DNA from 2 places in the Pandoraea sp. LA3 genome. Region 1 is predicted to be linked to the other one. Evidence: predicted binding sites of a transcription regulator. Region 1 holds the regulator's gene; the other holds the start of a gene.
What was found. Region 1 encodes sigma-54, which starts transcription at its own class of promoters, with help from an activator protein. Its sites were predicted from a motif close to TGGCANGNAANCTGCTTT; they were not measured.
Positions count from the first base shown of each region.

Region 2: C5N93_RS18480 (collagen-like triple helix repeat-containing protein) is a predicted target of sigma-54. The motif match lies at 5,519-5,536, and genes of this name have one in related genera.

Region 1 covers NZ_PTPY01000034.1:217,048-224,375, reverse strand. Annotated here, with positions in the region: gene mutY (A/G-specific adenine glycosylase) at 1-215, shown strand, start outside; gene rapZ (RNase adapter RapZ) at 327-1,205, opposite strand; gene C5N93_RS15180 (PsiF family protein) at 1,377-1,709, opposite strand; gene hprK (HPr(Ser) kinase/phosphatase) at 1,916-2,881, opposite strand; gene ptsN (PTS IIA-like nitrogen regulatory protein PtsN) at 2,962-3,417, opposite strand; gene raiA (ribosome-associated translation inhibitor RaiA) at 3,655-4,011, opposite strand; gene C5N93_RS15160 (RNA polymerase factor sigma-54) at 4,153-5,640, opposite strand; gene lptB (LPS export ABC transporter ATP-binding protein) at 5,735-6,505, opposite strand; gene lptA (lipopolysaccharide transport periplasmic protein LptA) at 6,543-7,247, opposite strand; gene lptC (LPS export ABC transporter periplasmic protein LptC) at 7,244-7,328, opposite strand, start outside.
Region 2 covers NZ_PTPY01000035.1:678,685-686,012, forward strand. Annotated here, with positions in the region: gene C5N93_RS18460 (DUF2147 domain-containing protein) at 1-22, shown strand, start outside; gene C5N93_RS18465 (hypothetical protein) at 95-1,501, opposite strand; gene C5N93_RS18470 (collagen-like triple helix repeat-containing protein) at 1,860-3,170, opposite strand; gene C5N93_RS18475 (MarR family transcriptional regulator) at 3,288-4,064, opposite strand; gene C5N93_RS18480 (collagen-like triple helix repeat-containing protein) at 4,136-5,362, opposite strand; gene C5N93_RS18485 (collagen-like triple helix repeat-containing protein) at 5,666-7,285, opposite strand; gene C5N93_RS18490 (hypothetical protein) at 7,313-7,328, opposite strand, start outside.

The DNA of each region.
Region 1 (7,328 bases):
TCACGCACGTCTTCACGCACTTCAAGCTTCACTTGCGCCCGTGGTTGGTGACGCTGTCGACATCGTCGACGCCAACGCTTGCGGACGATGCCAATCGTGCATGGCTGGATGGCGCAGGGCTGGCAGCGGCCGGTTTGCCGTCGCCGATCCGGAAGATCGCCGACGCGCTTTGCCTGAACACGTCGGAAGACGGTCAGTTGTCTTTGCCGGCCTGATGCGTGAGCCGTACATCGCCGGCCGCTGACAATGGGCCGGCGAATCTGGATCGGGGATTGGTGATCGGTCGAATCAGTCGAATCGATTGAATCAGCGAATGCCGACGTCGCCTACGACTTCGCCTCGGAAGGCGGCGCGAGTTCGCGGTGACGCACGAGCACACTGGCCTCGTTGCGGAAGCGCGCGCCCAGTGTCTCGGAGATGAACACCGAGCGATGCTGGCCGCCGGTGCAGCCGATCGCGACCGTCAGATAGCTACGGTTGTCGCGCATGTAACTCGGCAACCACTTCTGCAAATAGGCGGCGATGTCGTTGATCATTTCGTCGACTTCGGGAATGGCCGACAGGAAGTCGATCACCGGCTGATCGCGTCCGGTCAACGGACGCAACTGCATGTCGTAGTAAGGGTTGGGCAACGAGCGAACGTCGAACACGAGATCGGCGTCGAGCGGCACGCCATGCTTGAACCCGAACGATTCGAACATCAGCGTGAGGCCGGTCTGATCGTGCTGAACGAATTCGCGAATCCAGCGGCGCAGCGCACTCGCGCGCAGATTGCTGGTGTCGATCTGGTGACCGAGTTCGGTCACGCTGCTCAGCATCTCGCGTTCTTTCTCGATGGCTTCGACGAGCGAGCCGGTCGCCGAGAGGGTGTCGTCTCCCGTTACCGATAGTGGATGCCGGCGACGCGTCTCCGAGAAGCGCTGCACCAGTGTCTGCGTGGTGGCATTGAGGAAAAGTACACGCACATCGTGGCCGAAGCGTCGCAGTCCGCCGATGATCGGCGGCAGTTCGGCGAGCGAACTACCGCTGCGCGCGTCGATGGCGACCGCGAGGCGTGAGTAATTCTGCGTGCCGAGGTAGATGGCGAGTTCGGGCAAGAAGCGCGACGGCAGATTGTCGACGCAGTAATAGCCTGCATCTTCAAGGACGTTGAGCGCGAGCGACTTGCCGGAACCGGAGACGCCGGTAATCAGTACGATCTTCATGACATTTCCCGAATACAACCATCATGGTAAGCGATTGTGTCCTTCGGGTGTCGAGCCGCCAAAAACGAGAACGTTCCATTGGATTTCTCTGCATATTCGAGAAATCGGGGCCGTTCAACGAAAACGGCGCCCGTGAAGGGCGCCGTCGGGCAATGCGCAATGCGTGAGATCTCAGGCAGCCGGCGCGTTCGACAGACATTGCTTCATGAATGCCTTGCGATCGTCGCCCTTCTTGCCGGACGCTTGCGTGTTGCAGGTCTTCATCTTTTCCTGCTGGGTCTGCTTGGCTGCCGGGGCGGCACCGCCTGCCGACAGACACTGCTTCATGAACGCCTTGCGGTCGTCGCCCTTCTTGCCGGTGGCTTGCGAGTTGCAAGCCTTCATCTTGTCTTGCTGCGAATTGGTTGCCTTGGGGGCGGATGCCGGTGCGGCGGCCGTCTGGGCGAACACGGGCGATGCGAGCAGCGGGGATGCCAGGAGCAATGCAGCGAGTGCTTTCTTCATGATCGTCTCTCCATAAGGTCGTGACGCACGGGCACAGGGATGGACCGCGTAGCGATTACAACATGATAGAAAACGCGCCGCAATCGCGCGGCGTTGACAGAAAAACGCAAAAGTTGCGGTATACCCGGAGGGTTTGGGGCACTTCGACGGGAAACCGGGGGAGGCGCTCGACACCGGACTGCCGACGCACGCCACCCCGCGGGGAATCAGAGCAGCTTGCCCTGCATGCCGTCCGGATCCTGCATGGCCTGGCGTTGGCGCTCCATGAAGTCCTTGAGCGTATCGATGCCGCGCAACTGCAAGATCGTGTTGCGCACGGCGGCCTCGACCAGCACGGCGAGGTTTCGCCCGGCCGCCACTTGCAGGATCACCTTGTTGATCGGCAGGCCCAGCACGTCGACCGTCTGCGCTTCGAGCGGCAGGCGCTGGAACTCGCCATCGGGGCGGCGCACCAGTTGCACGATCAGTTTGAGCTTCATTTTGCGGCGTACGGCCGTCTCACCGAAGATCGTCTTGATGTCGAGCAAGCCCAGGCCGCGGACTTCCAGCAGGTTTTGCAGCAGCGGCGGGCAGCGACCTTCCACGAAATCGGGGCCAAGTCGCACGAAATCGACGGCATCGTCGGCCACCAGGCCGTGTCCACGGCTGATCAGCTCAAGGCCGAGTTCGCTCTTGCCCAGACCCGAATCGCCGGTGAGCAGCACGCCCATCCCGAGAATATCGATGAAAACGCCGTGCATCGTGCATCGCGGGGCAAACACGCGGGAGATGTACAGGCGCAGGCTGTCGATGACCGACGCCGTGGACAGCGGCGTGGTGAACAGCGGCGTCGAGGAGCGAGTACAGCGCAGCACCAGATCGGGCGGCGCTTCCAGGCCGTCTGCCACCACGAGGAACGGCGGTTCCAGTGCGATGACTTCACCCATATGACGCTTGCGGTTCTCGTCCGTGAGGCGCTGGTAATAGCGCAACTCGGCCTCGCCGAGCACCTGAATCCGGTTCGGGTGGATGAGGTTCAGGTGACCCACGAGGTCGGCGCTGGAGGTGGCCGTAGCCACGCTCTCGGGCGTGAATCCGCGCTCCCACCCCTCATGGCCCGTGAGCCACGACAGACGCAGCGTCGCCGCGTTGTCGTCGAAAATGCTTTGCGCGTTGATGCCGGTCAGTTCCACCGCGTCGCCTCGTTCGGTTGGATGTGAGAGCTATTGAAGTCGTCTGTGTTCGCGGCGGTTCGTACCGGATGGCGCCCGGATCAGGGCTGCCAGTTCGCGAGTGCGGTATGGATCTCGTTCGCGCTCGGGGCGTTGATCAGTGTCTCGCGCATTGTGCGGTCGGAAAGCAACTGCGCAATTTCGGACAAGATCTCGAGATGCTGCTGCGTGGCCTGTTCGGGCACCAGCAGGAAAAACAGCAGGGACACCGGCTGGCCGTCAGGCGCTTCGAAAGGAATGGCTTCTTCGAGGCGGATGAATGCCGCCATCGGATGCTTCAGCCCTTTGATGCGGCCGTGCGGGATCGCGACCCCTTCGCCGAGTCCGGTGGAACCCAGACGTTCGCGGGCGAACAGGTTGTCAGTGACCGTAGCGCGCAGGAGCTGGGCATTCTTCTCGAAGAGAAGGCCGACTTGCTCGAAGACGCGCTTCTTGCTGGTGACGGACAGTCCAAGCAGGATGTTGGACTCAGGTAAGAGTTTGAATAAACGGTTCATCTTGTAATGCGGGCGAACGCTTAGTCGCCCTCCAACCCCCGATTGACCTCGCATTATAGACCACCCGCCGCCGTGCTCGCGGAGTGACACCGAACTGGGCCGAACCATACAAAAGGGGCCGTACTACGGCCCCGCGGTGGGTGTTGCCAGACTTACGAGAGACGGATATACGCTCGGGTGGTTCCTTGCGGGTTTTCGTCAGTGTCAGTCAATGCGATGACCACGCCTGAACCGAGCTTATTGCAGCGGTTCCGCCTCAGGAGGGAGTTGGTGGTGCTTGATAGCCTCGCGACCGTGATCCTGAACCTTGTCCTTGTACTGCACTACCTTGCGGTCGAGCATGTCGATCAGCTTGTCGATGGCGGCATACATATTCTCGTCACACTTCTCGACGAAAATTTCCTTGCCCTTGAGATTCACCGTGACGCTCGCGTTCTGGCGTCCCGCTTTCTCCTTGGACTTGTCGACAGAAAGGATCACCTCGACACTAATGACCTGATCGAAATGCCGCAACACGCGTTCAAGCTTGTTGACGACATATTCTTTCAGTGATGCCGTGACTTCGAGATGATGTCCACTGATCTGAAGATTCATAGCTGCTCTCCTTGCTGAAATGCCGAAGTGCACGCCGCGTCATCGTTGACGCTGGCTGGCATGAGCGCGAGCCATTGACGAGACGCAATGTCGCACTGCGGCGTTATGCCCCAGTCGCCAACATGGCGCACCAGGACTGTCCTACAAAGATTTGCGCAAGTTCACTGCGGGGATTCGCATGGCCTCGCGGTATTTCGCGACGGTGCGCCGCGCCACCACAAAACCTTGCTCTGCCAGCAGTTCCGCGATTCGGCTGTCGGAAAGGGGGCTCTGCGGGTCTTCTGCTCCTATGAGTTGCTTGATGAGTGCGCGGATGGCGGTCGATGACGCAGCGCCTCCGGCTTCCGTTGCCACGTGTGACCCGAAGAAGTACTTGAGCTCGAAGGTTCCAAATGGAGTGAGCATGTACTTACTCGTCGTCACCCGTGAAATCGTGGATTCATGTAAACCCAGCGTATCAGCAATCTCGCGTAAAACCAAGGGCCGCATGCCGATTTCGCCATGCGTGAAGAAGTTCTTTTGACGCTCGACAATGGCCTGCGCGACCCGCAGGATCGTGTCGAAGCGTTGCTGGATGTTCTTGATCAGCCAGCGCGCTTCCTGCAACTGCTGTTGGAGGTTGCCGGTGCCCGGATCGTTCCGGTTGTTTCGCAGAATCCGCGCGTACATTTCGTTGATACGCAGACGCGGCATGACTTCCGGGTTGAGTTCGGCCGTCCAGCCGCTTCCCTGCTTGCGTACCAGCACGTCCGGCACGACGTAGTCGGCCTGCGGCGAGCCATACGCCGCGCCCGGGAACGGGTCCAGCGAGCGGATCAGTTGATGGGCGGCGCGCAGGCCATCCTCGGTCACGCCGAGCAGGCGGCGCAGGCGGGTGTAATCGCGCGCGGCCAGTAATTCCAGGTGATCGGTGACGATGCGAAGCGAGAGCGTACGCACGCTGCTGGCGGGCAGACGCTGAAGCTGCAACCGCAGGCATTCCGCCGGGCTGCGGGCACCCACGCCCGCCGGATCGAAGCTTTGCAGGAGGGCGAGCGCTGCGTTGATCTCTTCGGTCTCGAGCGCCAGTTCTTCGGGCATTTCCGCCTGAATTTCGTCGAGCAGGGAGCCGAGATAGCCGTCTTCGTCGAGCGACTCGATCAGAAACTCCACCAGCGCGCGGTCGCGCGGACTGGCCTTGGTCAGGCGCAACTGGGCCAGCAGATGTTCGCGGAGGTTGGGATGGTCGACGTGCAGTTGCGGGCGCGCGTTGTCGTCGTCGTCCGATGCGCTGCCCGAGCGGGCAAAGTCGTTCAGGCTCCAGTCGCTGCCGTTGTCCTGGGCGTTGTCGTCGAAGCGGGCCTCGCCGTCCAGCTCACGGGCTTCGTCGTGACCATTGGCGGGTTCCGCGCTGTCGTTCGAACTACTGGACGACGAACTCCGCTCGTTGCGCAGCGACCCGTCGGTACCCACACGCACCGAGCCGGCGAGCCAATCGTCCTCGCGTTCGAGCATCGGGTTCTGGGTGAGGGCGTGCTCGACTTCCTGCTGAAGTTCGAGCGTCGACAGTTGCAACAACCGGATCGATTGCTGCAACTGCGGCGTGAGGGTCAGGTGCTGCGAGGTGCGGAGTTGAAGAGTCGGTTTCATAGCGTGTCTCGCCTTCATTGTAGAGGCTTTGTCACGCCAACGGAACCGGCCTGACCTCCTATCGGAGGCAGGGTTTACATGCGAAAAATTTGCTTTACATCCGGAAATTTTCGCCCAGATACACGCGACGGACGCTTTCGTCCGCGACGATCTGGTCAGGTGTGCCGGCGGCGAGCACCGAGCCTTCGCTGATGATGTAGGCGTGATCGCAGATGCCGAGCGTCTCACGCACGTTGTGATCGGTAATCAGGACACCGATGCCACGGTCCTTCAGGAAGCGCACGATGCGCTGAATTTCCAGCACCGCGATCGGATCGACGCCCGCGAACGGTTCGTCGAGCAAAATAAAACGCGGCTGCGTGGCCAGCGCACGCGCGATTTCCACGCGACGACGCTCGCCGCCCGAGAGCGACATGGCCGGATTCTCGCGCAGATGGCTCACCTGAAGCTCGTCGAGCAGCGATTCGATACGGCGCTCGATTTCGTCGCGCTTGAGCGGCTTGCCGTTCGCATCGACCTGCAATTCGAGCACGGCGCGAATGTTGTCTTCGACCGTGAGCTTGCGGAATACCGACGCTTCCTGCGGCAGATACGACACGCCCATGCGGGCGCGCTCGTGAATCGGCAGTTCGCTGATGAGGTTGCCGTCGAGCTGAATTTCGCCGTCGTCGGCGGGCACCAGACCCACGATCATGTAAAACGACGTGGTCTTGCCGGCACCGTTCGGTCCGAGCAGTCCGACGACCTCGCCGCTCTTCACGTCGAGCGACACGTCCTTCACGACGGTACGCGCGCCGTACTGCTTCTTGAGCGAGCGTACGACGAGTGCGCTCGGCTTGCCGGCGAGGCCCGCGCCCTGATTGATGGTCGAGGCGTTGCTGCTGGCGGTGCTGTTGGCAGAATTACTCACGCGGATTCCCGATGGACTTGGAGGGCGACAGCGGCGACATATCGCCCTTGGGGGCTGCGGCCGGCTTGCTCGCGCCAGGCGGCGTTGCCTGCGCACCCGTGGCATTGCGCGGGGCGAGGGTGGCGCGCACACGGCCGTTCGGATTGTTGGCGTTGACCTGATCCGAGCCGCTGTTGGCGGTGTAGACCTCATTGTAGGTGTCGTACGTGATCACGCTGCCGTGAATCTCGTCGAGCACTTTGGTACCGCCGGCCAGACGCTTGAGCGTGGCTTGCGTGGTGAGCGTGGCGACTTCGGTCTTGCCGTTGTAATAGATCGTCTGGCCCCACCCGTCGATGTATTCGTCCATGCCGTCGCGCTTCTGACGCATGTAGGCGAGCGGGCCGCCCGGCTTGTAGTAAGCCGTGGCGTACTGATAGCCCTCCGGATCCTGAGTCACTTCGACGCGATCGGCCTTGAGGAGAATCGTCCCCTTGGTCATCGTCACGTTGCCCGTGAAGATGTTGACCTGCTTGAGGTCGTCATAGCTCATGTGATCCGACTCGATGTTGAGCGGCTTGTCGCGGTCGGCGCGTTCGGCGTGGGCGAGCGGCGAGGCCAGCGCGCCGAGAACGGCGAAGGCGGCGGCCAGCGCGCGCAGGGCACGAAGCGTACGCAGGGACGAGAAGGCGGGTCGCAGGTGAAGGCGATCGGTCATGGGGTCTTGGAGCCCTGTTTAGTCTGAGGTGGCGCGCTCGGCGCGGTGGGCGCAGCGGACTGACGGGGAGGCGGTTTTCCG
Region 2 (7,328 bases), on a different contig from region 1:
GACCTGGATTCGCGAGCAATAAGACTTTTCCGGTCGTCACAGCAAAGCCCCGGACGGCGTCGTCGTCCGGGGCTTTGACGTCTCAGGTGCCGGGTTACGTTGTGAAACCGGGCAAGGCCAGGTCCTCGCGGGATAAGCGCTTTTTCGGCAGCTGATCGAACAGCGAGTGAATCATCTGCGCCATCGAGTGCTTCTGAATGGCGCCGCGGACGCCGGCCGGCGGCGCAACGTTGTCTCCCGAATAAGGTTCTGCGGCAGGTCCGGCATTGGACGGTTGTCGTGAGGCGGGGGGGACGCCGATACGCTCACCCACGGGGCGGGGCAGGGCCATGCGCCCGGCCCACGTCATGGCCCTGCCGAGGAGTGGCGTGCGTCGGGCCAGAGACTCGGCGCCTTGGATCGCTTCCTGCACCACCGACAAGGCTTCGCCATTGACGTGGTAAGCCTTGACTCGTGTCGATGCGGGCATGGCTGAATGCCGGGCCACCGTGCGGTTGTGAAGGCCTGCGGTGTCGAATGTCAGGCCATTAGCGCCGGGAACGACCGATGTTTGTGCCGAGGCAAGACCTCCCCCTAACGAATGCCCTGTGAATATCAATTTCGACGGCGAGTGTTCCCGAGCCAGAGATTTCGCCATGTTCATGGCTTCGTCGTACTGTGCTGAGGAGAATCCGAATGCCTGGCGGATGTTCTGCTGCCAGTCGATGCCGGAACGTCCCGAAATCCCCATTTCCGTGCCGCGATTCGCCACGATGATTTTGTCGCCGAGTGAATCGGTATAGACGGCACCGAAATAGCCCGATTGCCCTGGCCCGTTCCTGTCGTAACTGCGCAGACGCTGCACCCGTGCAGGAAGGATGTGGGGCACGGCTTCGTCGAAATAGACATCATGATTCACCAGAGCCGCTGCCATTACGTTACGTTGTTCGAGCAAATCCGACGGTGTCCGCCGTCCCTCTCGCGACGCGATCCACGCGTCGATTTCATCGACTCGGCGTGCGATGGCAACGAGTTTCGACGTCTCTTGCGCCGAGTCATGTGCGGCGTCCGGGCCTACGAGCGGCGTCATCTGTGCGACGACGTTCCTGTAGACGTCCGCCTGTTGTCGGCGAATTGATTCGGATAACGAATCGAATTCAGTGCGAACTCTGTCGCCGGATCTGAACGACGAATTTTTCAGCACATCCAGCCACACTTGCGTCAGCTTGTGCAGGCGATCGTTCAGCGGGTGAGGGCGATCCGACAACGGGGCGCTGTCCGGGAGCGCGCCCATGTTCTGTAGCGTGCGTCGCCATTGATCGTCTGCGAGGCGACGCTCGCTAATCTGGCGAGTATGACCGGCCCATGGTTCGGTGCTGTCGGTCGTGTGGGCGAGCGTTTCAGACGCTTTTCGTGGTGTGTTGAAAGTGGGGGCTGCCGGCGCGTGCGGTTCGTTTGCGGCGCGGGCAGTGAGCAGGGAAGCGTAAATCGTCGGTCTGAGGGCGCCAGTCGAAATCTGCATGGAAGTCATCGATGCGATGGTGAAAAACCACCACGTGTCACGCTCCCGGCTTGTGGCCGGAGCGCGAAGCATCGTGGTGGAGAGGGCGATCGATTCTGATCGACGTGTTTGCCGGCGGAAATCAAATATGGCTCATTCGCCACGGTTTGCACGCGCGCGGGAAGTGAGTGCTCATGGCGCGAAGACGGTACGAAAACGGATCGAATGCGACGTAAAAAAACGATCGAAAACGGCAACGCCCGGACAGTGTCGCTTCACTGTCCGGGCGTTGCCGTCTTACGCCGCACTCGACGCCTGCACGCCGATAGCGGTTCCCCCTCGCGATCCTTCGACTTGCGTGATCGGTGCGCGATCGATATTACTTGCCCAATCCTCCGAGCAATCCGGTCACCGGGGCAAGCAATCCCCCCGCGCCGCTGGTCCCGCCTGAGCCCGTGCTCGCAATCGACGTCAGCGGTGTCGTGACAGTGCTCAACAAGCTGGTGACAGGTGCGAGCGGGTTACTCGTGCCCGTACCTCCCGTACCTCCTGCACCGCCCGCGGCGCTCGTCACACCGCCGAGCAGACCGGTGACGGCCCCCAACGGATTGCTGCCGGATGATCCCGAGCCATTCGTCACGCCGCCGAGCAATCCCGTCACAGTCCCCAGCGGATTGCCCGATGCTCCGGTCGATCCACCCAGGCCGCCAAGCAGTCCGGTGAGGGCGCCAAGCGGATTGTTGCCGGTGGCCGTCGTGGGCGTCGCGGTGGTGTTGCCGACGTTCGCCAGAATGTTGCCCAGCGCATTGGGTGACGTCGTGCCGGTGCTGCCCGTGAGCAGTCCGCCGGCGCTGGTCACGGTATTGCCGAGTGCCGTCAACGGATTGGCGAGACTGGCGACGACGGCGTTCGGGGCGCTCGCCTTTACTTGCGCGCCGGTGGCGTTCAATGCGCCGCCGAGGGTGCCGAGCAGACCGGCGACCGGCGCGCCGAGGCCGGTGGTGTTGCCGACCGTCTGCGTTGTCGTGACCAGCGTGCTCGTGATCGGCGTGATGGCCGACGATAGCGCTGCGGTGGCTTGCACGACCTGTGGGCTGGTCAATGCCTGCGTGAGCGCCTGACCGCCCGTCACGCCGCCCTGACCGACGGTGACGACAACCTGACCGAGCGCATTCGTGAGCGTGCTCACCGGTGTATTCGCGAGCGGGCCGCTGTTGCCGATACCTGCGACGCCGCTACCGAGCGACTTCGCCGCGTTACCGAGATCCGAGACGACACCGCCGGTGCTGGCAAGCGTGGTGCCGACGGGGTTTGCGCCGGTCTTGCCGAGCTGACCGAGGCCGTCGCCGATGCCCTTGCCGAGATCAGTGACGGCGTTACCGGTCTGCACAACCGCGCCGCCGACGCCTTGGGTGACTTGCGGCGATACCCCCGGAATCGTCGTGCCGGAGACCTGATTGCCGACGGCGCTCACGACCGAGCCCACCGAGCTGACCACACCGTTGCTGCTCGTGGATGGGTTCGTCGGATTGGTCGGGTTCGTCGGCGTATTGGGATTGTTGGGGTTGTTCGGATTCGTCGGCGTGTCGCCGGTTGCGCCGCTGCCGCCGCCCGAGCTGGAGCAACCGGTGACGCCCATCACGCCGACAATCAACGCAGTGAGCAACGTGGGACGCAGAAAGTTCGTCATGACATCTCTCCTCGGTGGGGCAGACGGCGGGCCGTCATGCGGTCACAGCGGTCATAGCGGTTATCGCTCGTGCAGCGCGCGTTTGCCGGACCGATGTCCGGCGCGCGTCGATCCGGCTCAGGTCTTGGGCGACGTGTTGCGTGCGTTCGAGACCAGACCGGCAATGTCCTGATCCGCTTCGAAGCGCAGGCGGAACGTCTCGCTCTTGAGTGTGCGAATGCTCTGCACCAGAAAATCGTGAATGGCGGCGAGTTCGCTTTGATCGTACGCAGCGCTCACCGCCGTGAGTTCGCGCGACACCGACGACAGGAATTGCTCGATCTGCGCGCAGCGCTCCTGAATCGGGTGAATCATCACCATGCGGCGGTCGTGCGGGTTTTTCTCGCGCTCGACGAAGCCGGCACGCTCCAGCCGGTCGATGACGGTGGTGATGCCGCCGGAGCTCACACCCATGAGTTCGGCGAGTTGTCCGGCGGTAATCGATTCGAGTTCGAGAATCAGGTCGAGCGCGTTCAGATCGGTGACGTTCAGACCGAGCTGTTCGGCCAGCGCCGCGTGATAGAGCGCGGTGTACACGGCGAGCCGGCGTCCGAGTGAGCGGACGATACCGGCGACGAGATCGTTACGGTTCGTGTGTCGGTCGCTCATGGTGCCGTGCGTTCCATTCGTGCCATTCGTCCCATGCATCCCGTTCGCGCCATTTGCCGAATGCGTGGGGGCAGATGCCAGGGTGGCGCCGGAAGCGGTGCCGGTGTCGGCACCGTACGTGTTATGGCTGTGGCTGCCGGCGTAACCATTGCTGGTGTCGCGCATTGCCGAGGGTTCGGAGACTTGCGGGGCGGCGTCGCCATGACCGCGCATCAGAACGCCGGTGTCGGATATGAAGCGGGCCATGGCATCTCCTTATCGATTGTTGTTGGTTGTGTGGCCGGCGCGAAGGCGCGCCGGGCCACGTACTGCATCAGTTACTTGCCGACGCTCGCCACGCTGCCGAGCAGGTTCGTCACCGGTTGGATGATGACGAGCAGGCCGTTGGCGCCACCGGTGCTGCCGCCCGCGCTGTTCGTCACGCCCGAGAGCAGGCTCGTGACGGGGGCGAGGGGGCTGCTGCTGCCGCTGCCGCCAGACGTGGCGCCGAGCAGGCCGGTCACCGGCGCGAGCGGGTTGCTGCCGCCCGTGGCGCCGCCGAGGCTGCCGAGCAGACCCGTGACCGGGGCGAGCGGGCCGCCGCTGGAGCCGCCCAATCCGCCGAGCAGGCCGGTCAGCGAGCCGAGCGGGTTGGCGCTGCTGCTGCCGCCACCGGCTGCGGTGTTACCCAGACCGCCGAGCAGCGAGCCGAACGGGTTCGAGGAACCGGTCGACGTCGAGCCGTTGACGAATCCGCCGAGCGTCGACACGGTGTTGCCGGTCGCGGTGACGGTATTGCCGAGCGATTTCACGACGCCATTCGACGAGGTGCCGCCGATCTGCGTGCCGAGCGATGCCACCGTGCCGCCGACCGTGCCCAGCAGGCCATTCAACGGCGAGCCGAGACCGGTCGCGTTACCCACCGTGCGGGTCGTGTCGGAGACCACGTTGGTGATCGGGTTGACCGCAGACGAAAGCGTCTTCGTGACCTGCGTCACCGGCCCGCCTGTGAAGGCCTGGCTGGCGATGGCGCCGCCGGCGATACCGGCCTGCCCCACGGTGCTTACGACGTTGCCGACCGCACCGACCAGCGTGTCGACCGGCGTGCCTTCGAGCGGGTTGCCCTTGGTGATGCCTGCGACGCCGCTGCCGAGCGACACGCCGGCCTTGCCCAGATCCGTCAACGCGGGACCCGTGCTGGCGAGCGTGATGCCGACCGTATCCGCCGACGTACCTGTCTGGCCCAGGCCGGCGCTCACGCCGTTGCCCAGGTCGGTGACAGCGTTGCCGGTGCTCTTGAGCGCGCCGCCCATACCTTGCGACGTTTGCTGCGAGACCAGCGGCAGTTGCGTGCTGGCGACCTGATCGCCGAGTGCGCTCACGACGTTGCCGGCGGAGCTCACGACACCACCGGCGCCGGCGGCGGTCGTGCCCACGGCGTTCGGGGTGCCGGTCGTGCCGGCCGAGGTGGCGCCGCTGCCGCCGCCGCCGCTGGAGCAGCCGGTCAGGGCGATGGCTGCGATGGCGGCCGAAGCCAGGAGGGTGCGTTGAAGTGCGTTGCTCATGATGTCTATCTCCCTTGGTCGTTCTGAATGTTGGCTGGCGGGGGACCGCGCATTGATGCCGTTTCGTTGTGAGGCTTACCGTCAGGTACCGCTATTTCCATTTGAGAAACCGGGGCCGCTCGCTGTGATGCCGTTGGGTACGTGCGGCGTGTCGGGTGAGCCGGATCCGGGCCAGCCCGGTCCGATGCGTGGGCATCGGAGCGAGGGCCGGATCGCGGCGGTCGCAGGCTGGCGGTGGAATCGCGCGGGTCATGATCGGTGGCCTGTTCGTCTGTGATGGCGTGGTGGATTCAGCGCGCCGGATTACTTCTTGCCGCCGCCGAGCAGGCCGCCGAGCAAGCCGGTCACCGGTGCGAGCGGGCCGCCGCTGTTGCTGCCGCTGCCCGACGTTGCGCCGCCGACTGCACCCGTCACCGAACCGAGCAGCGTGGTCACCGGGGCGAGGACGTTGCCCGACGCCGAGGCGCTGCCGCCGGCCGACGCGCCGCCCGAGCCTGCCGAGGCGCCTGCGCCGCCCGTAACGCCGCCGAGGGCGCCCGTCAGACCGGAGACGAGGTTCGTGACCGGGGCAAGCGGGTTGCTGCCCGAGGCACCGCCCGTGGCGCCGCCGAGGGCACCCGTCAGACCGGAGACGAGGTTCGTGACCGGGGCGAGCGGGTTGCTGCCCGAGGCACCGCCCGTGGCGCCGCCGAGGGCACCCGTCAGACCGGAGACGAGGTTCGTGACCGGGGCGAGCGGGTTGTTGCCCGAGGCGCCGCCTGCGGCACCGCCGAGGGCGCCCGTCAGACCGGAGACGAGATTCGTGACCGGGGCGAGCGGGCCGCTACCCGTGCCCGTGCCGCCACCCACGACACCCGACAGGCCGCCGAGGGCCGAGGTGAGCGGTGCGAGCGGGTTGGTGCTGGTCGGCGTGCCGTGCACGAGACCGCCAAGGCTGGCCACCGTGTTGCCGACACCGGTGACGACGCCACCGAGATCCTTCGCGATCGGGTTGTTGATCTGACCACCGATCTTGGTGCCCACGCCGGCCAGACCGCCACCGACTTGTGCCAGCAGACCGGCCACCGGCGTGCCGAGGCCCGTTGCGTTGCCCACGGTTTGCGTGGTGTTGGTCACGACCGTGGTGATCGGCGTGATGGTCTTCGACAGACCCGAGGTCAGTTGCTGCACCGGCGCGCTGTTGACGGTGTCCGTCAGCCCCGTGCCGAGGGCGGCGCCTGCGCCACCGACCGCGCTCACGACACCGCCGAGCAGCGTGGTCACGCTGCCTACCGGCGCGATCTTGTCGAGGCCCGTGGTCTGGCCGAGACCCGCCACGGCGTTCCCGAGTTGCTGACCGGCCTGACCGAGGTTGGTCACGGCGCCTGTCACACCGGTGAGCGTCGGGTTGAGCACGTCGTTGCCGGAACCCAGCTTGCCCAGGCCGTTCGTCAGGCCGTTGCCGATCGATTGCACGGCGTCGCCAGTCTTGGTCGTGGCGCCCGCCAGGCCGCTTTGCGTTTGCGAGCTGACCAGCGGCAGGTTCGTGCTGCCGACGACCGTGCCCAGATCGCTGACCGTCTTGCCGACCTGCGTTACGACACCCGTGCTGGCCGTGGCTGCCACGGTGCCGATGGGGTTGGCCGAGGCGCCAGTGCCACCGTTACCGTTTCCATTGCCATTGCCATTCCCGTTGCCGTTGCCGTTTCCATTTCCGTTGCCGTTGCCATTGCCGCTACCGTTGCCATTACCGCTGCCCGAGCCGTCGGGCACGGTGCCTGCGCCCGAACCGCCGCCGCTACCGGTGCCAGCCGTGGTGCCGCTGCCGCCACCATCGCCGAGCGAGCCACTGGTGCCGCCGGAGCCGGAGCTTGCGCAGCCGGTCATCGTGACGACGGCGAGGATAACGGCGGAAGCGAGAAGGGTGCGTTGGATGTTTTTCATGATGGAGTCCTCTGGTCTTTGTCGTAATCAGGCGAGCACGTCT